DNA from 3 places in the Lactobacillus johnsonii genome. Region 1 is predicted to be linked to each of the others. Evidence: predicted binding sites of a transcription regulator. Region 1 holds the regulator's gene; each other region holds the start of a gene.
The links. Region 1 encodes HrcA, which represses chaperone genes, less so after heat shock. Its sites were predicted from a motif close to TTAGCACTCNNNNNNNNNGAGTGCTAA; they were not measured.
Positions count from the first base shown of each region.

Region 2: the regulator HrcA is predicted to act here: its motif matches at 3,312-3,338, upstream of H0I41_RS01560 (ATP-dependent Clp protease ATP-binding subunit).
Region 3: the regulator HrcA is predicted to act here: its motif matches at 4,124-4,150, upstream of H0I41_RS08895 (ATP-dependent Clp protease ATP-binding subunit).

Region 1 covers NZ_CP059055.1:804,712-813,144, reverse strand. Annotated here, with positions in the region: gene dnaK (molecular chaperone DnaK) at 1-583, opposite strand, end outside; gene grpE (nucleotide exchange factor GrpE) at 601-1,179, opposite strand; gene hrcA (heat-inducible transcriptional repressor HrcA) at 1,191-2,249, opposite strand; gene H0I41_RS03795 (GyrI-like domain-containing protein) at 2,391-3,017, opposite strand; gene abc-f (ribosomal protection-like ABC-F family protein) at 3,033-4,541, opposite strand; gene ribF (riboflavin biosynthesis protein RibF) at 4,800-5,738, opposite strand; gene truB (tRNA pseudouridine(55) synthase TruB) at 5,751-6,644, opposite strand; gene H0I41_RS03775 (ribosome-binding factor A) at 6,690-7,061, opposite strand; gene infB (translation initiation factor IF-2) at 7,092-8,433, opposite strand, start outside.
Region 2 covers NZ_CP059055.1:334,509-342,941, reverse strand. Annotated here, with positions in the region: gene rpoB (DNA-directed RNA polymerase subunit beta) at 1-590, opposite strand, end outside; gene H0I41_RS01560 (ATP-dependent Clp protease ATP-binding subunit) at 789-3,257, opposite strand; tRNA gene H0I41_RS01555 (tRNA-Pro) at 3,422-3,495, opposite strand; tRNA gene H0I41_RS01550 (tRNA-Gly) at 3,536-3,610, opposite strand; gene lysS (lysine--tRNA ligase) at 3,713-5,254, opposite strand; gene dusB (tRNA dihydrouridine synthase DusB) at 5,269-6,276, opposite strand; gene hslO (Hsp33 family molecular chaperone HslO) at 6,336-7,211, opposite strand; gene H0I41_RS01530 (YfhO family protein) at 7,265-8,433, opposite strand, start outside.
Region 3 covers NZ_CP059055.1:1,843,368-1,851,800, forward strand. Annotated here, with positions in the region: rRNA gene H0I41_RS08885 (16S ribosomal RNA) at 1-25, opposite strand, end outside; gene H0I41_RS08890 (APC family permease) at 454-1,851, opposite strand; gene H0I41_RS08895 (ATP-dependent Clp protease ATP-binding subunit) at 1,978-4,092, opposite strand; gene H0I41_RS08900 (alpha/beta hydrolase) at 4,345-5,256, opposite strand; gene H0I41_RS08905 (PTS transporter subunit EIIC) at 5,246-6,565, opposite strand; gene H0I41_RS08910 (hypothetical protein) at 6,731-6,967, shown strand; gene H0I41_RS08915 (MFS transporter) at 7,085-8,284, shown strand.

The DNA of each region.
Region 1 (8,433 bases):
TACCATTAGTTGATAATACTTGGAAGACTCCATCACCTAATTGCAAGATAGAAACATCGAAAGTACCACCACCAAGGTCGTATACTAATACTTTTTCATCATTTTCATCTTTATCAAGACCATATGCTAAAGCTGAAGCAGTTGGTTCATTGATAATTCTTTGAACATTTAAGCCAGCAATTTTACCAGCATCTTTAGTAGCTTGACGTTGTGCATCGTTGAAATAAGCAGGAACAGTAATAACTGCGTCAGTTACCTTTTCACCCAAATAGTCTTCAGAAAACTTCTTAATGTATTGCAAAATAAAAGCTGAAATTTCTTGTGGAGTATATTCCTTATCTCCAACTTTAACTTTGTAGCCTTCTTCACCCATATGACTCTTGATTGAAACAATAGTGTTAGGGTTAGTGATTGCTTGACGCTTAGCTACTTCTCCAACTTGAATTTCACCATTTTTAAAAGCAACTACAGAAGGAGTTGTACGGTTACCTTCTGGGTTAGTAATAATTTTAGGTTCTTTACCTTCAAGTACGGCAACAGCAGAGTTAGTCGTACCTAAGTCAATACCAATAACTTTTGACATATATGGAACTTCCTTTCTTATTGAGCCACTACAACCATCGCTGGTCTTAATGTTCTATCTTTATATTGATATCCTTTTTGTAAAACTTTAACTACGCGATCTTTTTGTTCATCATTTTCTGCTGCCACAGTTTGAACAGCTTGATGAAGAGAAGGATCAAAAGTTTCGCCCTCGGCTTTAATTTCAGTAATTCCTTGATCTTTCATTGATTTAACTAATGAATCAAGAGTCATCTGAACGCCCTTTTGAAGTTGCTTAGCAGCTTCATCATCGGCTTTAACAGCTAATGCTCGCTCTAAGTTATCCATTGCAGGCAAAACTTCTTTAGCCAAGCTTTGAGATTCATATTTTATTAACTGAGCACGTTCTTTTGCATAGCGCACTTGCATATTTTGAATCTCAGCTTCACTACGTAAGTATTTATCTTCAAGATCCTTATTTTTAGCAGTTAATTCAGCAATTTCTTTTTCATAATTCTCTACTGGATTTTCCTTAACTTCCTCTTTCGGAGCTGCTTTTGGATCTTTTTTTGGTGCCTTATCTGGGGTCACCTCGTCCTTTAAATCTTTTTCATGCGGAAACTCTTCTTTACTCACAGCTAACCTCCTTACTTAAATCTACCATAATAATCTAACAATTTCTTTGCTAGTTCATTCCTAAAATACTCGAGTAATCCGATCATCTGCGAGTATGGCATGTTTGTTGGCCCTAGTAGTGCAATTGTTCCTTTACCATATTTACCAACACTATATTGTGCAGTTAATAAGCTGTAATTTTCAAGTAAATCGGATGGTAATTCTGAACCCAATTTAACCTGAACCTTAGAACTAGAATCATTTTTCAGTTCATCTTCAGGATTAAAACCAATCAAACTTGAAAGTGCATCATTTTGATCAATTAACTTATACAGTGATTTTATCTTGGTTAAATCATCGTTTTCATAATTACTCAAAAGATTAATTTGACCATCAACATACATTTGCTCACTAGCCGCATCTTTAATGACATCTTGTAAGAGATCTAATATTTCCGGTGCAGATCCTCGAGCAATAAGATGATCAGCAATTCGCTTGAGTAATACTTCATTAATTGAACTAAGTGATTTTCCAACTAATTGATCATTAATCAATCGAACAGCTTTTTCAATTTCTTCCCCGTTAGTGTGATGAGGCAAAGTATAAATTTGATTCTTTACATTACCATCATCAGTGACTAAAATGGCCATCACTTGATGACTAGATAGAGGAACAATTCTAAAACCCGTAACTTTTACCGAATGGGTTTCAGGTCCTGCTGCAAAAGCTGTATAGTTAGTCAAATCAGATAAAATCTTTGCAGCTTCCTGCACAATTTCATTAACTTGTTGAAAGGGTCGGTCTAACTGGTAAACAATTTGATTATAGACAGACGTTGGTATTTTTACTGGATTAATTAAATGATCCAAATAGTATCGATAGCCAGCAGTAGAAGGAATTCGTCCACTTGAAGAGTGTGTCTTTTCAAGTAGCCCTTTCTCTTCCAGAACCGCCATTTCATTTCGAACCGTTGCACTGGAGACCTTGACAGGCAGTTGATTCATCACGGTCTTGGAACCTACTGGCTCATGTGTCTGAGTAAAGTCCATAATAATAGTCTTTAAAATAAGTTCTTGCCGTTCAGTCAACATTTTCTCGCCCCCATCATTAGCACTCTTCTTTCTTCTGTGCTAACAATTTATATGATACCATACTTTAGCAATTGTTCAAGTAGAGTGCTAAATCAATTTGATTTTTAACAAAAAAAGCAAGTACTTAGTACTTGCTCAAATTTATTTAATCGGTAGTCTGATTACAGTTCTTACACGATCTACTCTAGTTCTTCGCGGATCACTTAAATATATTTCATGATGATAGCGTGGATTTTTTATATCAATTTGATAATTTTCTGACTTAACAAATTTATGCATATTTTCAATTGTCGTCGATTCGTCATCATAACTACCAATATGCATTTGCTGGACACATAGTCCTTCGTTATATTTAAAAAATTTTACTTTCGAGAAATCTTTTTTCTTCTTTTCACTAGCAGTTTTAACTGCCCAATCCAACTCTTTAGGAGTAACAAAGTCGGGTAAACGAATCATTGAAATCCAAGAAAAGTTTTCTTTATGAGAGTAGTCGATTTTTGAATCATCCCTCATCCACCAGAGACCTTCAAGAGGTGGAACAACAAAATCAAAATAACCTAGGATTTTGTGTTCTCCTTTTTTACTCATTTTAATGGTATAAGCGACACTATACAGCATTTCTAGAGCATTTTTATATGTTCCATCTTCTTTATTTGGATCCCCGCTTCCTGAAACTGCTAGATAGTTCATTTCAGGAATAGTTATTAATTCAGGTTTCTTTTTTGGAAAATATAAATCTTTATATTCTTTTTTATAGTCAAATACCAATTTTTTCTCCTTTAATTATTTAGCTTTTACATCTCCTAATTTTATTCGTTTATCTGTAACCTGACTAATAAAATACTTATCATGTTCAATTAATAGCATTGCCGGTTGTTCTTTTCTTAACATGTTAATTAACTGATCCTGGTTAAACACATCTAAATAATTAGCTGGCTCATCCCATAAATATATATCTGCTTCTTCTACCAATGATTTGGCAATCGCCACTCTTTTTTGCTGCCCCATACTCATTTCTTCAATTTTTGTGGCAAAGCTTTCTCTCGGAAAACCCATTTTTCTAAGAATATTTAATAGATTTTCATAAGATATTTTTTCTTTTTCTGCAAACTGAGATAAAGTACCAGAATATTCAATAAAATTTTGTGGTAAATATGATATCTTTAAGCCATTAACAATATCAAGCTTTCCTTGAGAAATCACATTTTTATCTGGTTTTAAAATATTTTTCAAAAATGTAGACTTTCCAGATCCATTTTTTCCTTCTATAGCTACAATCCCATGATTTTTAATAGTTAAATTTAAATCTTCAAACAATTTCTTATTTTGGACTGTAAGATCTAAATGCTGCGCTTCTAATAGAGTTCCATGATAGTTGGGATGAAAGTTCATTTCTAATTCAGGAATAGACTCAATATTTGTCATTAAGCCTTTTTTATCTTGAATACTCTTATCCATTCTTCTTTCAAGATTCTTCGATCTTTTCATTATTTTAGCTGCTTTATGACTAAAGAATCCCTTATTAATGAATGCATGGATTTCATTTTTATGAGCGCTTGCTTTTTTATTGTTTTCTGATTGAAGAGAATATCCTTTTACTCGCTTTCTACTTTCGTTCAAACTTCTAATTTGACCTTGAAGTTTTTCATTCTTATCTTGATTAAATTTATCTCGCTTTGTCTTTGTATCTTCATAACTGGCAAAATTGCCCTGATACAAATGAATTTCGGTATTTTCAATGGCTAAGATATGATTTGTTACTTGATTTAAGAAAGCACGATCGTGACTCACCACAATGTAGCCATTAGAATGTTGTAAATAAGCTATAACCTGCATTCTGGAATCTTCATCTAAATGATTAGTTGGCTCATCGATTAAAGGAAAACCATTTTTATTAATAAAGGATAGTGCCAACAAAATCTTAGTTTGTTCTCCACCACTTAAAGAATTAAAAGGCTGCCAAATAAGTTCAGGATCAACTTTCATTAAATTTAATTCGCGTTCAAGTTCCCACTGTTCAAATGAAACCTGTTCTTGTAGCGCATATAAAGCTAATTGTTTTTTATCATTAACAGTAAGTGGAAAATAGTTAAATTCAAGTTTAGCTTGTATCTTCCCTGTTCCCCTTAAATTACCTCGTAAAAGATTCAAGAAGGTTGTCTTTCCCCTTCCGTTTCTTCCTACTAAACCTAATTTCCAACTACTATCCAAGTCTAAATTTAAATTATTAAATATATTATCTGAGCTATCTTGATATCTAAAAGAAAGATTTGAAATATTAATATTACTCATATTAATCACCTCACGAAAAAAGCCTACACTTTTGACAAGTGTAGACTTTCTCCTAGTTAAACAAAAAAAGAAGATCCCCATCTACGTTTAATCTTGTCAAAAGTGCACAGTTGTCCTTATAAAAGAAAAATAATTATTAAAATTCAACTATGCTATTTTGCAAGATTAAAAACGCAACGGCGTAACCTTCTTTCAAATATTAAATTTCAATTGATAGAAATATTCTATCACATAGATTATATAAAAGTAACCCTAAAATTAGTTTTTCAATTTATAAAAATATTGTTTAATATCACGCTTATCCTGATCTAATTGATGTGAAAGTTCTTCTATACCAGAAAACTTTTTATTTTTACGGATAAACTTGTACCAGGCTAAAGTTAGTGGCTTACCATAGGCTTCTTCATCAAAATCAAAAATATTAGTTTCAATTGTCAAACCATGATTTGTTTTGAAAGTTTCATTATAGCCAACGCTAGTCATAGCATCATGCCATTTTCCATTTACCTTTGCTCTAGTTGCATAAACTCCCTCAGCTGGTAAAACTTTAGAGCCAGAAATTTCAAGATTAGCAGTTGGAAAGCCAATTTTATGTCCACGTCTGAAGCCGTGAACAATAATGCCAGAAGTTTCATAAGGCTGGCCAAGTAACTCAGCTGCTAGTTCAACATTTCCATGCTGAATAGCTTTTCTAATATAAGTAGATCCCACTTTTATTTTATCTATTGCTTGTTTTGGCTCCACTACAATTTTAAATCTATCTTTAGCAAATTTAGGTAGATTTTCTACATTAGCAATATCTTTGGGGCCATAAGTATAATCAAAACCAACGACTACTGTATCAGCTTTGAGTTTCATTACCACCTGATCAACAAAATCTTGAGGCGAAAGCTGGCTAAATTCTTTAGTAAATTTAATAATTACTAAGTAATCTACTCCCAGCTTCTCCATTTTACGCTCTTTTTCTTGCTCAGTTTCTAAATAGACAAATTTATGATCGTTTTTATAAATTTCTTTAGGATGTTTATCAAAAGTCATTACCATTAATGGTAAGTGCTTTTGTTCTGCTATTAGCTTAGCATCTTTAATGAGTTTTTGATGTCCAATATGCACCCCATCAAAAAAACCTAGCGTTAAGATTACCTTTTTAGTCGTGATAGGTGCAGAAATAGGATAATCTAAGGTTATTACTTTCATTTTTTACTCTCACTATTCATTTTTTAAAAGCATCATTTCAGGACGATAAATTTTACCTTGTCGTTGATAAATAGCTTTTATATGTCCATTATAAACCAAAGCTACCTTGGCATAAGTGGTATTCAATTTAATGCTTGCTCCATTTGAAACTCTTTTAAATTGATCTGGTGATATTTGAAGTTGGGGTAAATCTACGAAAAAGCTATCAATTGGTTGAAGCCATTTTTCAGGATAATCTATTTCTTTTTCAATAGTTTCTAGATCTACCGCTTGACTTAAATCAAAACCTGAACTGCTAGTTCTAGTAAGACTGGTCATTACAGCTGGAACTCCCAATTCCTCTCCCAAATCATTTACTAGGGATCGTACATAGGTTCCTTTAGAACAGCGAATAGCAAAATTAAAACTTTCAGTTTTTTCTAGTGGATCATATTCTGGATCTTGAGTTAATTCATAACTATAAATGTTTACTTTTCTTTTCGGACGTTCTACTGGGATATTTTCTCGAGCATATTCATAAAGTCTTTTACCATTAACACGGACCGCAGAATATATTGGAGGAACTTGATCAATCTTTCCAGTAAGTTTTTTCATTCCACTAATAATTTCATCACTTGTAAATGGAGTAACTATCTTTTCTTCTGCAGTGGTTGTTCCATCTAAATCATAGCTATCGGTTGCTTTACCAAACATTCCACTTCCAATATATGACTTTGGTTTTTCATGCATCAATTCAATTAGCTTTGTGGCTTGGCCAATTGCAATCGGTAATACCCCATTTACTTCTGGATCCAGTGTACCTGCATGTCCAATTTTTCTAATTTGTAAAATTTTTCGTAATTTATAAACACAGTCACTACTGGTTACTCCGCGTGGCTTATTTACTACTACAATTCCATTTAGCATTATTTAATCTCCAAAATAAAAGACGCCTTTCGGCGTCTCTTTCATTTATTTATTTTTATTCTCGCGTTCTTGATCTTGCTTCTTGACTTGATTAATTAACTTATCAATCTTAGAACCATAAGCAACAGAAGTATCACGTTTAAAAATCAACTCAGGAACCTTGTAAACAGTTAAAGTTTGACCAAGCAAGTGACGCATCATACCTTTTGCTTTATCAAGTCCTTCAGCTACTTCTTTTTCCTTTGCTGGATCATCTGTCAACATACTGTAGTAAACAGTCGCATATGATAAATCATTTGTACATTCTACAGCTGTGATAGTGACATCATTTAAACGTGGATCACGAATATCTTTACGTAATATCTTTGTCAATTCACGTAAAATTTCGCCTTCTACACGACCAATTCTATGTTTCATAATTAAGCTCCTTTTTGTGAAAAAAGATGCCTATTTAACAGGTACCTCTTGCATCTCGTAGGCCTCAAGTTGATCGTCAACTTTAATGTCATTAAAGTTTTCAATTGTGATACCACAATCAAATCCTTGCTTAACTTCCTTAACGTCATCCTTGAAACGCTTTAGAGATGCAACTTTTCCATCATATTTAACAATACCATCACGAATTACACGAATACCTGAATCTCTAGTAACATATCCGTTATCAACAAAGGCACCAGCAATTGTACCAATCTTAGATACCTTCCAAGTTTCACGAACAGTTAAGTTACCAGTAACTTTTTCTTCGTATGTAGGTTCAAGCATACCCTTCATTGCAGCTTCTACATCATCCATAACCTTGTAAATAATGTTATATAGACGAATATCTACACCTTCAGAATCTGCTTGACTCTTAGCAGTATTAGTTGGTCGAACATTGAAACCGACAATAAATGCATTTGAAGCACCAGCTAAAGTAACATCAGATTCATTAATGGCACCAACACCAGAGTGAATAATGTTAACTCTTACACCTTCAACTTCGATCTTTTCAAGAGATTGTTGCAATGCTTCTGCTGAACCTTGAACGTCAGCCTTAAGAACAATGTCAACTTCCTTCATGTTCTCTTTCTTCATTGTATCAAACAAGTTGTCTAAAGTAACATGTTGGACATTTTCACGTTGTTTTTCTAAGGCATTCTTAGCACGTTGTTCACCAACGCTTCTAGCAGTCTTTTCATCATCAAAGACAACTAATTTATCAGCTGCTTCTGGAACATCATTTAAACCGGTAATTTCTACAGGAGTAGATGGGGTAGCCTTCTTCACTCTACGTCCCTTATCATTAGTCATAACACGAACACGGCCAAATGTATCACCAACAACAATTGGATCTCCAACCTTTAATGTACCTTGTTGAACTAAAATATCTGCTACTGAACCACGGCCCTTATCAAGACGAGCTTCAATTACAGTACCAATTGCTTTTTGATCTGGATCAGCCTTAAGTTCCATGACATCAGCTTGAAGTAAAATCATTTGCAAGAGCTCTTCAACATTTTTACCAGTCTTAGCAGAGATCTTAACAAAGATTGTATCGCCACCCCAATCTTCAGGAACTAAACCATATTTCATAAGTTGTTCCATAACATGATCAGGATTTGCGCCTGGCTTATCAATCTTGTTCACAGCAACAATAATCGGAACCCCAGCACTCTTAGCATGGTCAATAGCTTCAATTGTTTGTGGCATTACACCATCATCAGCTGCAACTACTAAGATAACGATATCGGTAATTTCAGCACCACGGGCACGCATATTTGAGAAAGCGGCATGTCCTGGAGTATCTAAG
Region 2 (8,433 bases), 470 kb from region 1:
ACAGTTAAAGGAAGCTTACGAGTACGATCGATACGAACATAAGCTAAATCTTTAGCATCAGTTTCATATTCAAGCCATGCACCACGGTTAGGAATAACTGTAGCACCGAAAATTTGGCGACCATTTTTATCAAAATCTGAATGGTAGTAAACACCAGGAGATCTAACAAGCTGAGAAACAATAACTCTCTCAGCACCATTAATAACGAAAGTTCCTGAATCAGTCATTAATGGGAATTCTCCAAAGAAGACGTCTTGAGTCTTAATTTCTCCGGTCTCATGGTTGGTTAACTTCAAAGTTACATGAAGAGGAGCAGAGTAATTAGCATCGTGATCACGTGCTTCTTCAAGAGTGTATTTTGGCTTCAAGAGCTTGTAATCAACAAACTCTAAAGAAAGTTTTCCTGAAAAGTCTGAAATCGGCATAATGTCGTCAAACATTTCACGAATACCTTCATTAAGAAACCACTTGTAAGATTGCGTTTGTACATCAGTCAAGTTAGGTAACTTCAATACTTCTTTAATTCGAGAGAAGCTACGTCTTGTCCGGTGACTACCGTAGTTCACAGCGTGTCCTAACAAAGAAAACATCCTTTCTTATATAAGAATCTAAATATTACATTTGTGTTACAAATTGCAAAAAGTCAAAATTTGGGTACAAAAAAACAAAAACAACGTAAATGTCGTTTTTGTTTTATCATCTCGCTGGACAATAGATCAGCGAAATCCTGAATTTCAGCCTTTTAAACGTTTAGTATTTTACACTTATATTACTAATTTGTCAAAAAACTAATTTTTCACTAAAGTGTTATCTTTATCAAGAATTGTAAATTTTAATTTACCTTGATGAGCTCCAACTTTTACAATTTGGTCAGCCTTAATTTTTTCACTAATTAAATCTTCAGCAATTACATCTTCAAGTTCATGTTGAATTGCACGACGTAATGGACGAGCGCCCATCTCTGGATCAAATCCATCTTTAGCCAATACATCTAAAGCCGCTGGTGAAATCTTTAAGGTTACGTCTTTTTTAGCTAAGCGATCTACCAAATGACCAGTCATTAAGCTAACAATTTCACGCAATTGTTTCTTAGTTAAGCTATCAAAGACCACGGTCTCATCAATTCTGTTTAAAAATTCTGGTCTGAAGAATTGTTTAACAGCCGCCGTAACTTTTTCTTGTTGAAGTTTATTTTTATCAGCATTATCCGCTGCAAACCCAACTGTCTTATCTTCTTGCAAACTACGTGACCCAAGGTTAGAAGTCATGATAATAATGGTATTTCTAAAATCGACTTTTCTACCTTTAGAATCAGTTAAAAATCCTTCATCCAAAACTTGAAGCAATAAATTAAACACGTCCGGATGAGCTTTTTCTACTTCATCCAATAAAATTACTGAATATGGATTACGTCTTACACGTTCTGAGAGCTGACCACCCTCTTCATATCCTACATATCCTGGTGCCGAACCAATTAATTTGCTTGTTGCAATCTGATCCATGTATTCAGACATGTCTACACGAATAATATTTCGTTCTGAGCCAAAAACTGCTGCAGCAAGAGCCTTAGCTAATTCTGTCTTACCAACACCAGTAGGTCCTAGGAATAAGAACGAACCGATTGGACGATTTTCATCCTTGATTCCACTTCTACTTCGTCTAATTGCTCGACTTACGGCACTGATAGCTTCGTCCTGTCCAATTACACGTTCATGCAAAATACTTTCTAAATGAGCTAAACGTTTAGTTTCACTCTTCTTCATTCTAGTAACGGGCACACCAGTCCATTCAGATACAATTTGAGCGATCTTATCAGAATCAACAATCGACTTTTTAGAGTTTTTATTCTCTACTTTTTCGATTAATTTATCCCGATCCTGTGTAAGCTTATTTTCCTCATCCCGTAACTTAGCTGCTTGAACAAAATTTTGATTTTCTGCAGCTTGTTCTTTCTGATGAATAACATCATTAATTTGTGTATCCAATTTAGTTAGACGAGGATCACTTTTACCGATTGCTTGAATTTTTACAGCTGCGCTTGCTTCATCAATCAAATCAATTGCTTTATCAGGTAAGAATCGGTTAGCAATATACCGTGTTGAAAATTCAACTGCATCATTAATTGCCTCATCTTCAATTTTTACATTGTGAAATTTTTCATATTTAGGGCGCAAGCCTTTTAAAATATCCACAGTTTCTTCTTTTGAAGGTTCACCAATTTTTACTTGTTGAAAACGTCTTGCTAAAGCTTGATCTTTTTCAATATATTTTTGGTACTCATCAAAAGTAGTAGCGCCAATCATTTGAATATCGCCACGTGCTAATGAAGGCTTTAAGATATTTGAAGCATCAATTGCACCTTCCGCGCCACCTGCACCAATCAAAGTATGCATTTCATCAACAAATAAGATAACTGAACCATCCTGTTGAATTTCTTTTAGAATCTTCTTCATTCTATCTTCAAATTCACCACGATATTTAGTTCCAGCAATTAAACTTCCTATGTCCAAGGCCATAACTCGTTTTTTAGCTAGAGTATCTGGAACTTCATGATTTACAATTGCGGCTGCTATTCCTTGGGCAACTGCAGTCTTACCAACACCAGGTTCTCCTACCAAAACGGGATTGTTTTTGGTTCTTCGAGATAAGATTTGAATTACTCTTTTTATTTCTTTATCTCTCCCAATTACCGGGTCAATTGCACCTTCACGGGCTCTTTTATTTAGATTCACACTAACTTTATCTAAATTTGGAGTCAATGACTTACCTTTTTTCATACCAGTGGCTGAAGAAATACCAAGAACATTATTTTCTTCCCCAGAACCATCCATGAAACTATCATTTACATCCTGACTTAAATCTCGTGGATCTACACCAATATTTTTCAAAATTAAACTTGCTAAAATTTGATCACTAGCTAACAAACCTAGCAAAATATGTTTTGTCTCAATTTGAGCAGTCCCTAATTCGTCAGCCCTTTGTTTAGCAAAATTCAAAACTAAACTTAAACGTGGGGACATTTCCATATATGTGGCCTTTGGACTTGAACCATAGCCAGTATATCTTTCAATTTCTTCTCGCACTAAGGTTGGTGTTACATTTCTTTCACGCAAAAGTTTTCCAGCATCCCCATTAGCTTCAATTACTAAAGCAAGCAGAACATGCTCTGTTCCAATAATTCGATGGTGAAAGTTTTGTGCTTGCTCTTTAGCAATTTCAAGAACATTTTTTGCACTATCACTATATGATTTTTCCATTTTGCACCGCCTTACTTCTTTTAAGATCAATATTACAATCTTTAGACAAATATCTTATCACTTACAATTAGTAAATGTAAACTTTTTGATATTTCATGAACATTATATACAAAAAAGTTCGTCTTTCTAACCCAAGACGAACTTTTTAACAAAATAATATTCAATCGGGATGACAGGATTTGAACCTGCGACTTCTACGTCCCGAACGTAGCGCTCTACCAAGCTGAGCCACATCCCGAATAACAAAAAAGACTCACACTTCGGTGAGTCTTTTATACTGGAGCGGAAGACGGGATTCGAACCCGCGACCCCCACCATGGCAAGGTGATGTTCTACCACTGAACTACTTCCGCAGTACATTTATTAGTATAGCAAAACATCTTTTTATTGCAAGTATTTTTTGAAAAAATATTAAAAAAATAGACCGTCATTTACGACAGTCTATTTAGCAAAAACTATTTGTTCTTTTTCTTCAAATCTTCTTGAACTTCTGCTTCAACACTTTCAACCTTTTCAGGGCGCATTGTTGGGAAGAGTAAGACATCACGAATAGCAGGAGCATCAGTTAAAAGCATTACCAAACGATCAATACCAATACCTAGACCACCTGTAGGAGGCATACCGAATTCCATAGCACGAAGGTAATCCTCATCAATCATATCTGCTTCATCGTTACCAGCTTCTCTTTCAGCCATTTGGTCTTCGAAACGATGACGTTGATCATCTGGATCATTTAATTCTGAGAATGCATTACCATATTCTGCACCCATAATGAAGATTTCAAAACGATCAGTAAATCTTGGATCATCAGCATTCTTCTTAGCAAGTGGTGATACTTCTACTGGGTGTCCATAAACAAAAGTAGGTTGAACAATTGATCCTTCACCGAATTCTTCAAAGAAGGCATTAATAATGTGGCCAACCTTCCAGTAGCTTTCATAGTGAACGTTGTGTTCATCAGCAACTTTTCTTGCTTCTTCAATAGTCATTGGCTTCCAGAAGTCAACACCAGTCTTTTCCTTGATTAAATCAACCATGTGAACACGGCGGAATGGCTTACCTAAGTCAATATCAGTTCCTTGGTAAGTAATCTTACCATCTGGTGAAACAACTTTAGCAGCTGCTCTAATAATTCCTTCTGCCTCATCCATTACATCATGGAAGTCCCAGTAAGCTGCATAAGTTTCAAGTTCAGTAAATTCTGGGTTGTGCTTAGTATCAAGACCTTCATTTCTAAATACACGGCCGATTTCATAAACACGTTCCATACCACCAACAATTAAACGCTTCAATGGAAGTTCCAAAGCAATTCTCATGTAAAGATCAATATCCAAAGCATTGTGGTGAGTAATAAATGGACGAGCTTCAGCACCACCAGGAATATTGTGGAGAACTGGAGTTTCAACTTCTAAGAAATCTCTATTATTCAAATAGTCACGAATAGCTTGAATAATTTGAGTACGGTGAACAAAACGCATGTAACTATCATGATTTGTAATTAAGTCAAGGTAGCGCTGACGATAAATTTGTTCAACATCCTTTAAACCATCCCATTTATTAGGCAATGGACGAAGAGCCTTAGACAAGAAAGTAATGTGAGTAGCACGAATAGTCAACTCACCAGTATCGGTCTTCATTACTTCACCATCAATACCTAAAAAGTCACCAATATCAGACTTCTTAAAAATCTTGTAGTTATCTTCACCAACGATATCTTTACGTACGTAAATTTGAATTTTACCAGTACGGTCATAAAGATCTGCAAATCCAACTTTACCCTTACCACGTTTTGCAAGCATACGACCTGCAATCTTAGTCATAGGCATATCAGCATTTAATTCATCTTTATCCTCATTACTATACTTTTCATTCAAAGTACGAGCTAAGTCTTGACGATCAAATTTTCTTACGCCAAAAGGTTCAATACCGTTTTCACGCATTTCGTCCATTTTTTCACGACGAGCGATTAGTTGGTCGTTCATTTCATTCTTTGCCACTCTAAAAACTCCTTTTATTGGTTAATTTGCTTTTGTCTCGCTTCATATTTTTCCACAAAATCATCTAACAAGTCAAAAACTTCTTTTTTCGTCCAAACATCATTTATTTTAGCACGGGTTCGAGCTGAACGGGGAATTCCTTTTAAATAATAAGCTGCTTGTCTTCTAAATTCGGGAACAGCAATTTTTTCTCCCTTTAAATCAATCAATCTATTTAATTGATCTTTAGCAGTTTCTACTTTTTCTTCAACAGTTTGTGGACGTAGTTTCTCTCCGGTATCCAAATAGTGAACCATATCTTTAATAATCCATGGATTCCCTAAAGCCGCTCTACCAACCATCACTGCATCTGCTCCAACATCTTCTAACATTGCTTTTGCCTTTTCAGGAGTAGTAACATCCCCATTACCAACAAAAGGAATAGTCAAAGCATCTGCTACATCCTTCAAAGTTTCCCAGTCAGCTTCGCCCATGTACATTTGCTTTCTAGTCCGGCCATGCATAGCAACAGCACTAGCACCTGCTTCTTGAGCAGCTAAAGCATTTTCAACAGCAAAAATATGTTTTTGATCCCAGCCTGTTCTCATTTTAACAGTAACTGGTTTACTTACATTACGAACAACTGCATGGACCATTTGATAGATCTTATTTGGATCTAATAGCCAACGAGCTCCGGCATCAGTTTTTGTTACCTTTGGTACAGGACAACCCATATTAATATTGATAATATCAGCTGCTGTATGAGTATCAACATAATGAGCAGCTTCAACTAAAGTTTCCTCACTACCACCAAAAATTTGAATACTCATTGGATGTTCACGAGGATCAACCGTTAACATTTCCAAGGTCTTTTTATTGCGATAAATAATTCCATGATCTGAAATCATTTCACACACTACTAGGCCTGCACCAAATTCTTTACATACTACTCGGAAAGCAGCATTTGAAATTCCAGCCATCGGTGCAACTACTACACGATTAGGAATTTCAACATCCCTAATTTTCCAACTATCGTTTTTCACACTTGCTCACCCTTTCAAATACCCTAATATCATAGCAAAACTATTCATTACACACCACTTTAATTTGCCTTCTTAAGGACATCTTTTAACTCATCTTCAGTAAAATGATATTTTTCTTTACAAAAGCGGCAAACTAACTCTGCGCCATGATCCTTCTCAATCATTTCTTTTAATTGTGCTGGTTTTAAGGTAGCCAAGATTTGACTATATTTTTCTTTCGAACAATCACAAGCAAAAGAAACATCTTCTTTAGCTAAAATTTTACAATCAGTCCCTAAGATTCTCTCTGCCAAATTTTCAGGTGTCATTCCATCTAAAAATAAAGTAGAAAGATTAGGAAGAGCCTTGATTCTCTTTTCAACTTCAGCCAATTGCTCATCAGTAGCTCCAGGTAATGCCTGTAAAATAAATCCGCCAGCTGCCCCAATCTCATTATTAGGCTCAACAAATACTGATAGACCAACAGCTGAAGGAATTTGCTCTGATTTGGCTAGATAATATGTAAAATCTTCTGCAATCTCCCCACTAACAATTGGAACTTGACCTGTATATGGTTCCTTCAAACCTTGATCTTTGGTTACCTCAAGCCAACCTTTTCCAACGGCTTTTGCCACATCGATATGTCCATCTTTTTTAGGTGGAAGGGCTATATGAGGATTTTGGATATATCCTTTAATTGTTAGATCAGCTTTTGCTGTTACAATAGTTGCTCCCACTGGACCATTTCCAAGTAACCTAACAGTTAATTCATCTTTATCTTTCAATAAAGCTGCTGACAAGAGTAATCCTCCAATAAGTGTTCTTCCAAGCACAGCTGAAGATGCACTCCAAGTATCATGTCTTTTTTGTGCTTCACTTACTAAATCTTTAGCATCAACCGTAATTAATCGTAAATTTTTAGTTTTATCAATTGCTTTTACTAAATAATCTTTCATTTTTTCTTCCTCCTAAAAAATAAAGCCTATAAATTATAGACTTTATTCTTTGACTAATATTTTTTCTTTTCCAAGTACCCATTAAATACCACTAGTAAGATTATACCTATGATACTTGTTATAACTCCAATAAGCAATCCGGGAGTCCTATATCTCATTACTACAGTATGTTTACCAGGTTTCATATTTAAACCAATAAATACATCCAAAGTTCGGCTCACTTTAATTGGTTTACCATCTACTTTTACTTTCCAGCCCCTACTGTATGGAATAGTAGTTACCAGATTTTCGTTTTTAGTGGTATTTATTTTTCCTGATAGATAATTATCTCTAAAAGTTGTTAAGTGCATCTGTTTTTTATTATTAACTTGTGAAACTTTAGAGCGCAATAAAGTTGAATTAATATTTACTAAACGTGGCATTTCACTAGTCAGAATTCGTTTATTTCCTGCTAGGCTCCACTTAATTTGGACCTGTCCTTTTTGATTTGCTCGAACACCAATTAGTTGTTTAACTTGTGGTTGAAGTCGAACATCTTTTTTATTAACGGTAATGCTTAATTCAGGCTTATTATTTCCATCCTGACTTGCATGATAAGTAGTTAGTGGATCCGCAAATCCCATTAAATCTTTACCAAATTGAACATACGCCGTTTCTTTTGGTTTCAAACCGTCAAAAGTAAAAGTTACACTTCCCGCTTTATCAGATGTCCGAGTTACTGTAAAATTCTTCTTTTCTTGATTCAACTTACTATCAGTTACTTTAATTTTTGCAACTTTTGGACTATAAGTTAAGACATTTCCTTGAGTTTGAGTTAACGAATTTAAAACTAAATTTTGATTATAAGCAGGATCATCACTCTTAAATTTTAAATTATTAGATAAATTACCAGCAAAAACAAGTGGTAATGTATCAGTTCGATATGCTGTGTACTGCTTTTCTTTTAATAAAATTGGATTATTTTTCAAATCATCTCTCAGCCCATAACTAATATATTCAGGGGAGATACTCTGACTTGGTAAGGAATTATCAATAAAACCACCAATATTGAAAATAGCATCAGTCACTACTGTTCCGGTTTTATAGAAATAATAATAACCATATGCTGATAATCCTAAGTTAGCATATAATTTACTAATTTTGGGATCATTATTAGAAGAAAAAATCTCTGCTCCTTTGTAGTTAAATGCGTAGCTTTCGCCACGATCATTATTTAAAAAAT
Region 3 (8,433 bases), 910 kb from region 1:
GAGCCAGGATCAAACTCTCATTTTCCTTTTGAAAATGAGCTTTTTATCGTTTAGCTCTAAAACTTTCTTTGAGTTATCTCAAATTTATTGCTTGCGAATTGACTTCGCTTTTGTTTGGGATTTTTATATCCCGCACACTTTCAGCGAAACTTTGTTCAGTTTTCAAGGTACTACCGTTGTCATGTGACAACTTTTATATTATATCATGTCTTTTAAGCTTTGACAAGAACTTTTTTAATTTTCTCATCTCTCTCAAATGACAGCTTTATAATATTATCATCTTTTGCTCGCTTTGGCAAGCTTTTTTGAACTTTTTTATTTGCTCTTTTCGCTTGCCTCAAACAGCATGTATTACTTTACAGGCTTTTTCACTTTTCGTCAACCCTTTTTTGCAAAAAATTAGCAATATTTTTTTAGAGTGCTAAAAAAGGCCTCAATTTGAGACCTTTTTGATTAATTCTGTAGTTTAGAATGTTTTATACCGTATGTTGCATACACAATGATTCCCACAATTAACCAGATTCCCACCATAATTTTTGTCGTATTTGGTAACATCCAAATGAAATATACGCTTAGTAATCCAGCAATTACAGGCAGTACCGGATAAAGTGGCATCTTAAATCCATCATTCACAATATCTTTTCGATGCCGTAGAGGAATAATTCCAAATGAAATTAAAGCAAATGCGATTAATGTCCCTGCATTAATTAATGAAGCTAATTCCATTAAAGGAACCAATCCAGCAAAAACAGCTGCTACTATTGTAGAGACAATTACTGCGTGATCAGGAATCATCTTTTTAGCATGCACACTTCCCATGGAATCCGGTAATAATCCATCTCTTCCTAAAGCATAGAGTAATCTTGAGCCGCCCAGCAACATAGTAATCATTGCGGTAAAGATTCCGACTAATGCTCCAACGGTAATCAATTTATTCCACGCAGTTAAGCCAACTACTTTTAGTGCATAAGCTGCTGGATCATCAACATTTAATTGTTTGTAATTAACCATTCCAGTTAAAACTAGAGAAAAACTTACATATAGTAGAACAGCAATAATCACTGTCCCCATGATTCCTTTAACAACGTTTTTTTCAGGATCCTTTGTTTCAGCACTGTTTGCTGCTAAAGCATCAAAACCAATAAATGCAAAGAATACAGTGGCTGCAGCTGTAGATATTCCCCCAATCCCTAATGGTGGTGTTTGGAATTTTTTAGGATAAAATGGGACATAGTTGTCAGCCTTAATATAGAACATCCCAATCACAATAAACAAAATAATAATTGCGACTTTGATAATTACTGCTATATTTTCCACACGTTTAGATAAGTTAGCACCTTGATATAAAATCAAAGCAACGATTAACACAATTAAAACAGCAGAAATATTTATTACTCCACCTTCCATTGGTCCAGCTTCAAGTGCTTTAGGCAAATGAATTCCAATTGGCGCTAAAATATTATTATTAAAATATGAAGCAAAACCAGTCGCTTCAGCAGAAACAGCTAAAAAATATTCTAATAATAATCCCCATCCAATTATCCACCCTACTACTTCTCCATAGATTACTGAACCAAAAGAATAGGCGGAGCCAGCTACTGGCATTGCAGAAGAAAATTCAGCATAAGCCATTCCCACCATACCAGAAACAATTGCTGCTAATAAAAAAGAAATAGCAACTGCTGGACCAGCATGCTGTGCCGCTTCATGACCAGGCAAAATAAAAATTCCTGTTCCAATAACTGCCCCGATTCCCAACGCAACTAAATCACGAGCATTTAAATGTCTAGTTAAGCGAGAATCTGCTTTTAAAAAAGTATTTACTGGAACTTTCTTAAAGAAGTTTTTCATTCCAACTCTCCTTAATTTATTTTTAATTATTATACCTGATTTTATAGCTATTTCTACCCTATAATTAAAATTAATTAAAAAAAGACTACGAATTTAATTCGTAGTCTTTTTTTAAAATATTGCTAACTATTTTTCTTCTTTTTTATCAGCTTTTTCAGCTTCCTTGATGTCTTTCTTTTCTTGTTCACGAGTTTCCTTGTCAAACAATACATCTTCAAGAATTTCACCATTTAAGTACAAATGCTTATCATCAATAGTGAATTTAACTTCCTTAGTATCTGGCTTAGAAACAATCAACTTAGCTGCTGGGGTTTCAAGATCTTGTTCAACAACTCTTCTCAATGGACGAGCACCAAATTCCTTGTCATAACCCTTCTTAGCCAAGTACTTCTTAGCATCATCAGTAACATGAAGCTTAATGTTTCTCTTAGCAAGAGACTTCTCCATCTTTACTAAGTAAAGGTCTAAGATCTTGAGCATATCTTCACTAGTTAAAGAATTAAATGGAACAATTGCGTCAAGACGGTTTAAGAATTCTGGTCTGAAGTAAACTTCAAGAGCTTTACGTAAAGCATCTTGATCGTCACCCTTAAGTAACTTGTCAGAGTATCCAGCATTTGAAGTCATGATAATGATTGTATCTTTGAAGGAAATTGTTCTACCTTGTGCATCAGTTAAACGACCATCATCCATGATTTGAAGCAAAGCATTGAAGACTTGAGGATTTGCTTTTTCAATTTCATCAAGCAAAATCAATGAATATGGTTGGTGACGAATCTTTTCAGTTAATTGACCACCTTCGCCATAGCCAACATAACCAGGTGCTGAACCGATCAACTTATTAACAGCCATTTGGTCTTGATATTCTGACATATCCAAACGTACCAATGCATCTGCCTTACCAAATAACTTAATTGCTAATTGCTTAGCTAATTCAGTCTTACCAACACCAGTAGGACCAGTAAGTAAGAATGAACCAGTTGGACGGTTAGAATCCTTAAATACTTGCTTACGTGCAATTGCATCAGTAATGATGTCAATGGCCTTGTCTTGGTCAATAACAACTTTCTTCAAGTCAGAAGCTAAGTTAGCATTCTTTTGAGCTTCATTTGCATTAATTTCACTCATTGGAATACCAGTCTTAGTTTGAATTAAAGCATACATATCTTCTGGTGTAACTTTAAGTTCACTAGCTTTGCCGGCATTCTTAAGATCTTTCTTAAGGTCTTCAATCTCTTTCTTAATCTTAGCAGCTTCATCATATTTTTCCTTCTTAGCTGCTTCTGCCTTTTTACCTTCTAAGGCATGAATCTTGTTCTTAATTGAAGTTTCATCTTTTTGATCCATACCTAAGGACTTCTTAGCACCAGCTTCGTCCATTAAGTCAATGGCCTTATCTGGTAAGTGACGATCATTAATGTAACGATTTGAAAGTTCTGCAGCAAGCTTCAAAGCTTCTGGATCATATTTAACATTGTGGTATTTTTCATATCTTGGAGCTAATCCCTTCAAAATTTGAATAGCATCCTTGATAGTTGGTTCTGGAACTTGAACTGGTTGGAATCTTCTAGCTAAAGCAGGGTCTTTTTCGATTTGTTGGTATTCACTAGTAGTAGTTGCACCAATAACACGAATTTCACCGCTAGCTAATGCTGGCTTTAAGATATTAGCAGCATCCCCAGAATTATTTTCTGAATCAGTAGAACCTGCACCAACAATATTATGTAATTCATCGATAAAGAGAATAACATTCTTGTCACCCTTAGCCTTATCGATAATCTTCTTTAGTTTTTCTTCAAAACTACCACGAAGAGAAGTACCTGCAACTAATTCATTAATATTTAACTCAATAATATGAGCATTCTTTAGTTTTTCAGGAACGTCTCCATCAACAATTCTTTGAGCTAATCCTTCAACTACCGAGGTTTTACCAACACCAGCAGGACCAGTCAAAACAGGATTGTTCTTTTTACGTCTACTCAAAATTTCAATAACTTGATCAATAACAGCGGTACGTCCAATGACAGGATCATATTTACCCTTCTTAGCTTGTTCAGTTAAATCAACACCAATTGGCTTTTCCTTTTGTTGGCCATTTTGAGCGCCTTGTTGAGGTGCTTGACCAGCACTATATCTCATTGGTTGTTGACCACTAGTCATTCTTCCATCATTGAAAAAATCTCTGTTTAATTCATTAAACAAATCATCAAAATTATAGTTTCCATTGTCAAAGTATGCCATGCTTTACACACTCCTCATATTCTCAAAAATTTTAGCACTCATAAGTTATAAGTGCTAACTACTCACATTTCTTATTATAGCAGGTTATCCACAGAAAGCAAAATATTATTTTCTCTTTTTCCACAGATTATTTTAATTTGTGAGCAAAATAAGCGTAAAGTGCTTAATAAAGCATTTTACGCTTAAAAAGTTTGTGAATTAATATTATGACATAGTTCTAAAATTATTTATTTTTATTAATTTTCAAATAATTTAATCATTTATTATCTTTTTCTTTTTATGCTTGTCCTGTGGTCTTTGATTATTGCCAGGAATATTGTTTCCATTATTGTTTTCAAGCAAATACTGCTTAATTAACTGAACTACTTGTTTATTTTGCGGAAGAGAAGAATGTTGTGCATCCGATCCTGTAACTGTCATCGTCGTATAGTGCTTTACCTGATTTTGAAAAATATATTTTCCTGCTGCCACACTACTTTCAGGTACTAACCCATCCGACTCATAATTCTCTCCCCCTGATACTGAATATACATCTAAATTCTTAGGAATTTTCTTTCGATTTTTAATAAAATCATTCAGCATTTCGGTTTTATGGTCAACATTACTCTCATTAAAGTTATAGGGTGTCCCGAGGGTCATCAATTTCTTTATTTTGATTTCATCACTATAATCTGCATAGTATTTTTCTAGCCAATATGTCCAAATCAATCCACCATTTGAATGTCCAAATGCCTTAAAATTATTAAATTTATATTGCTGACTAAGCTGAGCAAAAGCCTCATCAAACCAACCTGCTTGTTTCTTAATATTGGCGTAACCATCATGATTATTTTCAAATCCTACTACAATAAACGGTTCATTATCATTACGATTAATTTTACCGCTATACTTCAATGTACCATCTTTCTTCACTTGAATTTTTAATAGACTATGCTTTTTCAGAGTATCTTTATTTAGCAGATTAACCAATTCATTAAAACGCTCAGTAGTTGCACTTGATCCTGGAATCATAATTACAGGAGACATTTGTGACTTTCGTCTTTCAGCTAAATCATGATTAGCACTTTTAATCCAAAAAAATGTTGGAATAGATAAAACTATCAAAAAGATGAAGGTACCTAGCAAAAGCAAACGATTTTTCGATATCCTATCTTTATTTAACATATTCATAGCCAGCCTCCTCATCATTTAACAAATCAATTTCGTCTTGAACATCCTTGGCCATCTTCACAATTGGAAGATATAACAAAATATCGAATGCAAACAGCAGCATTGAGAAAATTAGCGCTTGCCAGTTTCCATTTGTAGCAATAAAGGCATACAAAGGTCCCGGAGTTCCAGATAATACATTGTAGGCTGAAGCCGGAATTAAATGTATTGCAATCATACTTGCAGCTAAAAGCATATTTACAACTGGTAAAAATATATAAGGCAGTAAGAATAATGGGTTAAGGATAATAGGAATACCAATTAAAGCCCCCTGATTAGAGCCAAATAGAGTTGGAATAAAACTCCAACGGGCAACTCTAGCAATATCATTTTTCTTAATAAAAATTAAAATGCCAATCAATATCACTAAGGTTAGGCCGTTACCACCAAATTTTCCATAAGATTGATATAAAGAATTTCCCACATATGGATTAGGTACATTCCAACTTGAGCCATGTGTCAAAGCATAGTTTAAATTAGCAACATTAGTCGCACTATCACCACCAGCAGTAAGAGATACTAAAGGCTGGCCAATGCCACACCAGTTTAACAACAATGCTAGAAGTAATAAGGGAATAAAAATACCCAGATTTAAATTATTCTGTCCTTGACTTTGGAAAAATTGATAAAAGTTTGTGGCGATCATTCGTACATGGACTAAACTAGCTAAAATCCCAATTACTAATCCAATTAACCAAGTAGCAAGCATCGGACGAAATGAATTAAAAGCTCTTTGCTTTATTACTTGGGCACTTTCTGCATGGCGATGATGATAGTCAGTTCCAAGAAATCTAAAAATGAGTCCCGTTCCAAAACCGATCAAGAGAGCAAATAAAAAACTATTAATATTCAAAAAACGCCAGTTAAAAGATAGTTGGAAATCTCTAATATCTCTAAAACGATATGCACATAACAGCAAAGCTAGCATTCCTGAAACACCAGCCATCTGGGCATCTTTTTGATATAAACGTGCAGTATATTGTGCTGAAAAATATGCAGTAAATAGTCCAAAAGTTCCAAATATTACACTGGTAACGCCCTGACAGGCATACCAGGATGCATTAAAAATCTGATCAGGTAACCACTTATCAAAATAAAAGATATTAGATATTAAACTCGTTGGAGAGAAAACACTCTGCCATAAAAACTGAAAAATACTTCCTACAACAGCAAGTGGCATTAGCATCATCAGAGTTCGATCAGTTACTCTAAAAAATGCTAATCTACGAAGTCGCACAATAGTTTTAAAAATAATTTTTTCCATAATTTAATCCTTACCTCTAATAATCTATTTCCTAGTTTAAATTAAATATTGTAAGAAACCTATTCTTTTTTATTAAAATACAGCTTAAATCGGACAAGCTTCTTTAAACCCAGATTAGACAAAGAACATGCTATAATGATGAGGAAAATAAAAAGGAGAAAAATTATGGCTAAACGAAGTTTTTCGATTAATGATGAAACTGACCGTCTACTCAACTACTATTTAAATCATTCAGATAAAGAATGGGACTTAGTAATTAATGAAGCAATTAAAAGCTATGTATGTGATCATTTAACTCAAAAGCAAGTTCATGAAGCAGTTAAACATACCGGAAAAGATGCCTTTCCAGCTAATGAAGTTCTTCGTACTTTCAATAGTAGCTGGATCAATGGCGAGTCTTAATATTCATTGCATAAAGTCATACCTTCCGGCAAAATAAAGGTAGCAATTCTACAAAATAAGCTGACACTTGTCAGCTTATTTTTATACAACTATTCTTGATTAAAAGGAGGAAAATACATGCTAAAAAAACATGCGCTAGATCCAATTAAGTTAATCTGGTTATTTGCTGGTTCTTTAATAATTAATACTGGTGTTAGTTTTATTTGGCCACTAACTACCATTTATATTCATAATTATCTTCATGAGACGCTTACAGTAGCTGGGATTGTTTTATTCATAAATTCAGCTTTTACAATGGTTGGAAATGCAGTTGGAGGCCTTTTATTTGATAAATGGCATCCTTACCAAACCCTTTTAACTGGTGTCAGTATTTCCACCTTATCCACTTTCTTGCTAGTGTTATTTCATGGCTGGCCAGCCTATCCAATTTTGTTAATTACTTTAGGCTTAGGCAACGGTATTGTAGTAACTGGCTTAAATTCAATTGCTACTTTAATTCAAAGTCGGAATGCCTCTTATGTGTTTAATGTCTTGTATTTCACTCAAAATTTAGGTTTAGTATTTGGGTCCCTAATGGTGGGATTCATTTTACCCTTTGGTATTACTTATATTTTCTTACTTGCTTTTATTATGTTTGCCTTTTTAAGCATTGTAATCTTTTTTGAATATCGTGGTTTAAACCAGGCTCATGCCTCTACAAATAAAAAAACGACTACAGCTGCCCATCAAGAAAAAATTCCTTACGGCGCAAAAAGAGCTATTTTCTCTATCTTAATTTGTGTTCTAGCTGCTTGGATTGCTTATGAACAATGGAATTCTAATATTTCCTCCTACATGCTTGGCTTACACATGAGCGTTCGGTTATATAGTTTACTTTGGACTCTAAATGCTATTTTAATTGTCCTTATTCAACCGCTATTAACTTACTTTGATGACTGGCTAACTGCACATCTTCATGGACGATTATATATTGGTTTTAGTCTGTTTGGGCTAGCATTCTTACTACTAATTGGAGCAACCCACTACTTTAACTTTGTTTTAGCCATGGCCGTTCTAACATGCGGAGAAATTTTAGCATTTCCTGCTGTTTCAACTTTTGTTAATGATCGTGCTAGTAATAAAGACAAGGGAAAATACCAAGGAATTGTTCAATCAGTTACATCAGCTGGTCGAGCTCTAGGACCGCTAATTGGAGCTTTAGTAATTGATAATTTTTCCTATTTGACCTTATTTGTAGTTTGCACTGTTTTGGTTTTAATTTCTGTCCTTCTATTTTCAATCATTAATGCTTATAACAAGAAAAAAATCGCTGAATAGCGATTTTTTATTTTCTCTAATTTACAAAAAAAGCCTAATTCCACCAACATCGGAATCAGGCTCACACAGTGTTAGGTACCGCTATTCTGACCAAATAAAAGATACATTTTCGCTACCGTAGAAAATGCACCTTGCTACAACGGTACAGG